DNA from 2 places in the Bradyrhizobium sp. LTSPM299 genome. Region 2 is predicted to be linked to the other one. Evidence: riboswitches for the same ligand, from Rfam matches in the RefSeq annotation. Region 2 holds a riboswitch; the other holds the start of a gene.
The links. A riboswitch is a leader RNA that binds a small molecule or an ion and turns the genes downstream of it on or off. The one in region 2 is predicted to bind cobalamin.
Positions count from the first base shown of each region.

Region 1: it holds a riboswitch for cobalamin, as region 2 does, so the genes downstream of both, UP10_RS27055 (ribonucleoside-diphosphate reductase subunit alpha) here and UP10_RS30260 (TonB-dependent receptor) in region 2, are expected to answer to the same signal.

Region 1 covers NZ_JYMU01000050.1:159,627-163,918, reverse strand. The annotation lists gene metE (5-methyltetrahydropteroyltriglutamate--homocysteine S-methyltransferase) at 1-1,508, opposite strand, end outside; cobalamin riboswitch at 1,620-1,821, opposite strand; cobalamin riboswitch at 1,955-2,176, shown strand; gene UP10_RS27055 (ribonucleoside-diphosphate reductase subunit alpha) at 2,293-4,292, shown strand, end outside.
Region 2 covers NZ_JYMU01000058.1:248,147-252,438, reverse strand. The annotation lists gene UP10_RS30260 (TonB-dependent receptor) at 1-1,653, opposite strand, end outside; cobalamin riboswitch at 1,765-1,962, opposite strand; gene UP10_RS30255 (FecCD family ABC transporter permease) at 2,074-3,117, shown strand; gene UP10_RS30250 (ABC transporter ATP-binding protein) at 3,114-3,887, shown strand; gene UP10_RS30245 (ABC transporter substrate-binding protein) at 3,887-4,292, shown strand, end outside.

The sequences.
Region 1 (4,292 bases), on a different contig from region 2:
AGGCCGATGGTTTCCTGCCAGCGCACGGCCAGCGCGGTCTGCTCCTGCAGGAAGGTCTTGTAGTTGGCATCGCTTAGCCCGCCCTTGGCATGGGCCGCGCGCGCCTTTCGGATCTCCGGTGTCTGCGGGAACGAGCCGATCGTCGTGGTCGGGAACGAGGGCAGGTTGAAACGCGCATGCTGCGTGCCGGCACGTTCTCCGAACGCGCTGGCGCGGCGGCGCATCGCTGCATCGACGCTAGCGAGACGCTGCGCGACCTTGGCGTCGTGAATCCGCGGCGAGATTTTGCGTGCGGCTGCGGCCGCATCCGAGGCCTTCAGGGTGGTCTCGACCGGACCGCGGCCGCCGGCAAGCGCGCTACCCAGCGCTGCCAGTTCCTCCATCTTCTGCACGGAGAAGGCGAGCCAGCTCTTCACTTCGGCGTCGAGCTTGGCCTCTAACCCGAGATCGATTGGAACGTGCAGCAGCGAGCAGGAGGGCGCGATCTGCACGCTGTCCTTGCCGAGCTTTGCGATCACAGGCTCGAGCCGGTCGAGGATCTTGCCCAAATCGGCGCGCCAGATGTTGCGGCCGTCGATCACGCCGAGCGATACGACACGATCGGCGGGCAACCGAGCGAGGTCGTCGAGCTGTTCGGGCGCGCGCACGAGGTCGAGATGCAGGCCGGCGACCGGAAGCGCGAAGGCGGTGTCGCGATTCTCACCCAGGCTGCCGAAATAGCTGGCCAGCATGATCTTGACCTGCGGCACCGCCTTGGCGATCTCCGCATAGGCATGGCGCAGCGCGCTACGCGCCGCATCGTCGAGATCGAGCACCAGGCAGGGCTCATCGATCTGCACCCACTCGGCGCCGCTTTTGGCGAGCTCGCGCAGGACCTCGATATAAACCGGCAGCAGCCGGTCCAGCAGCGACAAAGTGTCGGGGCCGGCATCCTTGCTCTTGGCGAGCTTCAGGAACGTGACCGGACCGACCAGCACCGGCCGGGTCTGATAGCCCAGCGCCTTGGCTTCCTGGTATTCCTCGATCGGCTTGCGTGAGGCGAGGCTGAATTGCTGATCCTTCGACAGTTCCGGCACCATGTAGTGGTAGTTGGTGTCGAACCACTTGGTCATTTCCTGCGCCGGAACGCCGTGACCGTGGCCGTGATGGGCATGGCTGCAGGCAGGGTCATGTGCGTGGCCTTCCGCGCCGCGCGCCATCGCGAAATAAGTCGCGAGCGGCACCGCGCCGCCGGTCCAGCCGTAGACTTCGGGAATCGCGCCGACCATGACCGAGGTGTCGAGCACCTGATCGTAGAACGAGAAATCGTTCGACGGAATCACCGACACGCCGAGCTTCTTCTGCCGCGCCCAGTTGGCGGCGCGCAGCCCGATACCGGTCTCGATCAGAGCCGGTTGGTTTGATGTGCCGGACCAGAAGCTTTCCAGCGCGACCTTGAGTTCGCGGCGCGGGCCGATTCGCGGCGTTCCGAGCGTGGCAACGGCAAGTGAAGAGATTGTAGAAGACATTGGCTTAACCCCAAAAGTTGGGGGCAAAGGCCGTAGTGACACGTCTGGACTCCGCAAACACGGAGTGCGCGTGCGGGGTCGCAACCGCACCACCGGGACACCCCGCCCGTGGACGTGTATGTTGTCGAGGCAGGTCTCCTGGCTCACGGGTCTCAGCTACCGTTCCGGCCTTCCCAAAGCTTTCGCTTCAGTGGCTGAAGTTGAACGGTGGCTCACCGCTTACAGTTGCGGGGGCAGCGCCGGCGTTACACCGGCTTCCCTCTTAGCTTCGAAAGAAAGTGCCTCTCGAAGAACCACGACGCGCCCACTTATCGACAACATGATGGGCGCGTCAACACACGCGGGCTTGACCCGACTTACCCACCGATTCCCACAGGGCTGCCGATCAGATTTCAAAAATTTTTCACTGAAGCGGTTCGGGCCGTTGACACCCGTCCTCAAATCACACCAGATATAGGCGTCACGGTCCGCCATATCCCTAGATTTGGTGGCTAAGAGGGAAGTCGGTGAACTACGGGTAGACCCGTAAAAATCCGGCGCTGCCCCCGCAACTGTAAGCAGTGAGTTGTTCCCGCCCTGTTAAGTCACTGATGCGACACCGCATTGGGAAGACGAGGGAGCAACAGCGACCTGCAAGCCAGGAGACCTGCCGGGACACCGAATCTACGTCCACGGGCGGGGTGTCCCGGCGGTCGCTTGCATTGCCATGCCGGCGCGTTGCCGCCGGTTGATGCGGCGTCCCCTCGACATCCAGCCCCAACAAAACATGCATGGGGTCTGCACGATGTCACTCTCTCTCGATCGCGAAGTTAAGCCAGCGCCGCTCATCCTCCTGCGTCCGGAATCGCTTGCCGCGCCGGACGCCGAGCTTCCGATGCAGGTGATTCGCCGCAACGGTACGGTGTCGAGATTCGACGCCAGCAAGATTTCGGTGGCGATGACCAAGGCGTTCCTGGCGGTCGAGGGGCATACCGCAGCAGCATCACGCCGCGTCCACGAGATCGTCGAGCAGCTCACCGCCGAGGTCGTCGGCGCGCTGGCGCGCCGGATAAGCGAGGGCCGTACCTTCCATATTGAGGATGTGCAGGACCAGGTCGAGCTGGCGCTGATGCGCAGCGAGCACCACAAGGTCGCGCGCGCCTATGTGCTGTACCGCGATGAACGCACCCGGCAGCGCGCCGAGCAGGACGCGGCGAAGGTTGCGAAGCCCGTAGCCGGGCCGACGATCCATGTCACACGGCTTGATGGCACCAAAGTGCCGCTCGACCAGGCGCGGCTTGCGCTGATCGTCAACGAGGCCTGCGCCGGGCTCGACGGCGTCGACGCCGCGCCCGTTATCGCCGAGACCCAGCGCAACGTCTATGACGGCATCAGCCAGGACGAACTGGCGCAGGCCTCCGTGATGGCCGCGCGCACGCTGGTCGAGCAGGAGCCGAACTATGCTTATGTCAGCGCCCGCCTGTTGCTCGACAAGCTCCGCACCGAGGTGCTGTCCTACGTCCACGACGTACCGACCAACGCGTCGCAGGCCGACATGGCCGTGCGCTATGCCGAGTATTTCCCGGCCTATATCAAGACCGGCATCAAGGCCGAGCTGCTTGACGCCGACCTCGGCCGCTTCGACCTGGCGCGGCTCGCCGCGGCGCTGAAGCCCGAGCGCGATCTGTCGTTCCAGTTCCTCGGGCTGCAGACGCTGTACGATCGTTATTTCCTGCACGTCCGTAACAACCGCATCGAGTTGCCGCAGGCCTTCTTCATGCGCGTCGCCATGGGACTTGCCTCGCGCGAGATCGACCGCGAGGCCCGCGCGATCGAGTTCTACGATCTGCTGTCGTCGTTCGACTTCATGGCCTCGACGCCGACATTGTTCAATTCCGGCACGCTGCGGCCGCAGCTGTCGTCGTGCTTCCTCACCACCGTGGCCGATGACCTCGACGGCATCTTCAAGTCGGTCAAGGACAACGCGCTGCTGGCGAAATATTCCGGCGGGCTCGGCAACGACTGGACGCGCGTCCGCGGGCTCGGCGCGCACATCAAGGGCACCAATGGCGAAAGCCAGGGCGTAGTGCCGTTCCTGAAAGTCGCCAACGATACCGCGATCGCCGTCAACCAGGGCGGCAAGCGCAAGGGCGCAGTCTGCGCCTATCTCGAGACCTGGCACGTCGACATCGAGGAATTCCTCGATTTGCGCAAGAACACCGGCGACGACCGCCGCCGCACCCACGACATGAACACGGCGAACTGGGTGCCTGACCTGTTCATGCAGCGCATCGAAACCGACGGCGAATGGACGCTGTTCTCGCCGGACGAGACGCCCGACCTCCACGACCTCTACGGCAAGCCGTTTGCCGAGCGCTATGCGCACTATGAAGCCAAGGCTGCGCGCGGCGAGATGCGGGTGTTCAAGCAGGTCCGCGCCGTCGACCTCTGGCGCAAGATGCTGACCATGCTGTTCGAAACCGGTCATCCCTGGATCACCTTCAAGGATCCCTGCAATCTGCGCTCGCCGCAGCGCCATGCTGGCGTGATCCACTCCTCGAACCTGTGCACCGAGATCACGCTCAACACGTCCGACGACGAGACTGCGGTCTGCAATCTCGGCTCGATCAATCTGCTCAATCACATTCAGGACGGCCGGCTCAACGAGATCAGGCTGAAGAAGACCGTCACGACGGCGATGCGGATGCTCGATAACGTCATCGACATCAACTTCTACACCATCCCGGAAGCGCGCCGTTCCAACCTGCGGCACCGCCCGGTCGGTCTCGGCCTGATGGGCTTCCA
Region 2 (4,292 bases):
GAAGAACGCATCGAACGAGGGACCCGATGCAACGCGTTCGTCGGCGCCGGGTGTGCGGAACGCGCGCGCGGCGCGACCGAATACCGAGAACGTGTCGTCGAATCGATGCTCGACACCGACATGCGCCGCATATTGCGTCTCGCTGCTGTTGAGCGGGGTTGCTTGCGCGTCGAATGCGAAGGGGGCGTTCGGGTCGTAGCGATCCCGCGCCGAGACGTTGGTGTTCTCCACCCGCGCACCATACGAGAAATCGGTGGTCGGCAGCAGCCCGATGGTCTGCTGCCAGTAACCTGCCAGTTGCTGCTGGTCGATGTTGTAGATGTGGTAGGGGTCCACGCCCTGGAAGGCGCCGCGCGACTCACGGAACGTCGTGTCGTAATAGTCGATACCGGTCAGGATCGAGGACGGCAGCCCGAAGGCCGTATTTTTTATGCTGAGGCGCGGCGTGATCGACCAGGTCTGCAGCGCGGCATCGTTGTAGGTCGACGAAAAGCTGATCGTCGGCGTCGAGCCGAAGAAGCCGCTCTGGGTGTCGCGCTGCCGCCAGCCGCCGTCGACGATCAGGTCGACGCCGTTTATCAAGGTCTTGGTGAAGCCGGTGGTGACGCCGGCGGTCTGCTGGTTGCCATAGTCGTACGGCGTGCTGGTACCCCTGCGGTCGGTCGCCAGTTCGTTGAGGCCGATCGATGGATCAACCAACCTGCCCCCGGGGAGGCCGAGCTTCTGATCGCCTCCCGTGACGGTGAGGAACGCGGAGAGGTCGGGGGTCGTGTAATTGATGTTGCCAACGGCGTTGCGCTGGTCGAGCGCATTGTTGGCGCGGTAGCCGTCGGACTTGACGCCGTTGCCATAGAACGAGGTCGACCATGGCCCGGAATTGACCGCGGCCGAGACTTCGGCCATGCGCTGGTTGAACGAGCCGACGCCGCCTTCAGCCTTGATCGACACTGGTGGTCCGCCGACACCGGTCTTGGTGACGATGTTGACCACGCCGCCGACCGCGTTGTCGCCGTAGAGCACGGCGCCGCTGTTGCCGCGGGTGATTTCGATGCGCTCGATCGAATTGAGCGGGATCGTCGAAAGATCGAAACCCGCCAGGTCGATGTCAGTTTGCCGGCGCCCGTTGATGAGAATGAGTACGTTCGGGGCGGCGAAAGCGCCGAATCCGCGGATGTCGACCGACGTCTTGGCGCCGTTCACGCCGCCGTAGAACGACTGCAACTGCACGCCAGGCACCTGCGCGATGATCTCGGACAGTGTGTGCACCGGTGAGTGCGCGATGTCGTCGGCCGTGATCACGGTCGAGGACGCGCCGACAATGGCGGAGAACTGACGTCCGCCGCCGGCTGTGCCACCGGTTCCGGTGCCCGCGCCCGTCGACGGCGTGCTCGTTCCCGTCCCGGTGCCCGTGTTGCTGGTTTGCGTGTCGCCCGGGGCCGGGCGACGCTGAGCCGGTGTCTCGTCAGCGGTCGGTTTGGCACGGGTGAGGTTCTGGTCGCCCGGCTTGGTGACCTCGATGGGGGGGAGCTGATCGGAAGGCGCGACCTGCGGGGCCTGCTGCGCCAGCGCGGAGGTCGCGCCGAGGGCCGGCACGATCATCGTCGACGCAAGAAGCAGCGCGCGGCGCCGCCGGGCTGAAGGGAGTGAAAACATAGTCTGGACCTCGGTCGACGTCAGTGGCACGTCACCGCGAACCAGTTTCACCGCCGTGCCTTGGCACGTCAGGTGAAGCTAATGTCTGTACTCCCCGACCGACATCATCGCGTGTGACCACGGCTGACGGCAGGTCTCCTGGCTCGCGGGTCGTTACCCTTTGTCGCCTTCCCAGGACCGAGTTTCCCAGTGGCATATGACAGAGGATTCACCGCATACAGTTGCGGGGGCAGCCGCGGCCTAGGGGAGTTTCCCCGCACCGCATTCCCTTTTGATCCCAATTCAGGAACCGTCCTGTTCATCTAGGGGGCGGCTGGAAACCGAGTCAATCCCGGCGGAAGTAGGGCAACGGTGGAGGGGGTACGGTTTTTGTCGAGTGTCGCTTGTCTGCCACTGTAATCGCTGTATGAGCATGGCGCGATGAGCGTGCAGGATTTTGCCTTGGCGGCCGAGGTCGCGGCGCGGCGGCGTTTTGGCGCGACCGCGGCGCTCGCCGCGCTCGTGGTTCTGCTGGTGCTGATCTCGCTCGGCATCGGGCCGGTGCGGCTGTCGCCGCTCGCGGTGATTGAGGCGCTGTTCGGCGGGGCTACCGAGGTGGCGCAGGTGATCGTGCGCGAGATCCGCCTGCCGCGCACCATTCTCGCGTTTGCGATCGGCGGCATTTTGGGATTGTCGGGCGCGGCCCTGCAGGGGCTGTTGCGCAATCCGCTGGCCTCGCCGTCGCTGTTCGGCGCGCCGCAATCGGCCGCGTTCGGCGCGGTGCTGGTGATCGCGCTGGGGCTGGCCGACGTGCGCTCCTACGCGCTGCCCGTGGCCGCGATCATCGCGGCCTTCGTTTCGGTGTTCGCGTTGCTGGCGATCGCCGGCCGCAATGCCGGGCTGTTGATCCTGATCCTGTCGGGGTTGGCGATCTCGAGCTTCGCGGGTGCTGCGACCGCACTGGTGATGAACCTCTCCAGCAATCCGTTCGTGGTGCTGGAGATCGCGTTCTGGCTGCTCGGCTCGCTGGAGGACCGCAGCTTCCAGCATGTCGCGCTGGCATTGCCCTTCATTATTGCCGGTGCGGTCATCCTGCTGAGCCAGGCAAGTGCCTTCCGCGCGCTGACGCTCGGCGAAGAAGCCGCGCGGAGCCTCGGCGTCGATGTCGGGCGGCTGCGGCTCCTGGTGATCTCAGGCGTGGCGCTCGGTGTCGGCGGCGCGGTCGCTGTCACAGGCACGATCGGCTTCATCGGCCTGATCGCGCCGCATCTGATGCGCCCGGTGATCGGCCACGATCCGGCGCGCCTGCTGGTGCCGAGCGCGCTCGCCGGTTCTGCGCTGTTGCTCGCGGCCGACATCGCGGTTCGTATCATCCCCTCGACTTCGGACATCAAGGTCGGCGTGCTGACGTCGATCATTGGCGTGCCGTTCTTCCTCTATCTGATCATGCGCGAGCGCCGCGCGCTCGGCGGAGGCGTGGCATGACGCTGCTCTCCGCAACCGGCCTCAATGCCTCGCTCGGCAAAAGGAAGGTCCTGCACGACATCTCGCTGTCGCTGTCACCAGGCCATCTGGTTGCGCTGGTCGGCCCGAACGGCGCCGGCAAGACAACGTTGCTGCGTGCGCTGGCCGGGCTGATCCCGTCCGATGGCGAGATCAGGATTGGCGGTGACGCGCTGTCCTCGCTGTCGCTGCGCGAGCGTGCCAAACGCTTCGCCTATCTGCCGCAGGGTCACATGGTGCATTGGCCGCTGCCGGCGCGCGACATCGTTGCGCTCGGGCGCTATCCGCATGGCGCGACCGATCCGGCGCGACTGTCGCCCAGGGATATGGACGCGGTGTTGCGGGCGATGCAGGCGGTTGACGTGACGGCGTTCGGCGATCGCCGCGTCACCGAACTCTCCGGCGGCGAACGCAGCCGCGTCGCGCTGGCCCGCGTGCTGGCGGTGGAAGCGCCGGTGATTCTCGCCGACGAGCCGACCGCGTCGCTCGATCCACGCCACCAGATCGACGTGATGCAGAATTTGCGCAACGTCGCCGACAAGGGCGTGCTGGTGATCGTGGTCACCCACGATCTCGGGCTTGCCGCGCGCTTTGCCGATCAGGTGCTGGTGCTCTCGGAGGGACGGCTGGCCGCGCAGGGCGTGCCGATGGAGGCGCTGTCGGAAGCCGTGATGGCTAACGTGTTCCGGATCAGCGCCTATCGCGCCGAATATCAAAGCGAGGCCGTCATCGTGCCATGGGCGGATGTTTGATGCGCGGGTGGCTCGCAGCGCTCGCCGTTGCCGCCTGGGCGCTGTCGTGCAGCACATCGCAGGCGGCCGGACCGCGCATCGTCTCGATGAATGTTTGCAGCGACCAGTTGCTGCTGTCGCTGGCCGATCCGGACCAGATCCTCGGCCTCAGCAAATTCTCGCGCGATGCTTGGCAATCCTGGGCAGCCGGCGAGGCGCGGCGCTATCCGATTCTGTCCGGCGGGGCCGAGGACGTGCTGGTCGTCAGGCCCGATATTGTCGTGGTCAGCCTGTTCGACAAGCGCACGACGCGCGATCTGCTCAAGGCCAAGGGGCTGCATCTCGTCGAGTTCACGGTGCCGCGCACGCTGGACGAGGTGAAGGACCAGATCCGCGAGATGGGCGACGTAATCCAGCACCCGGATC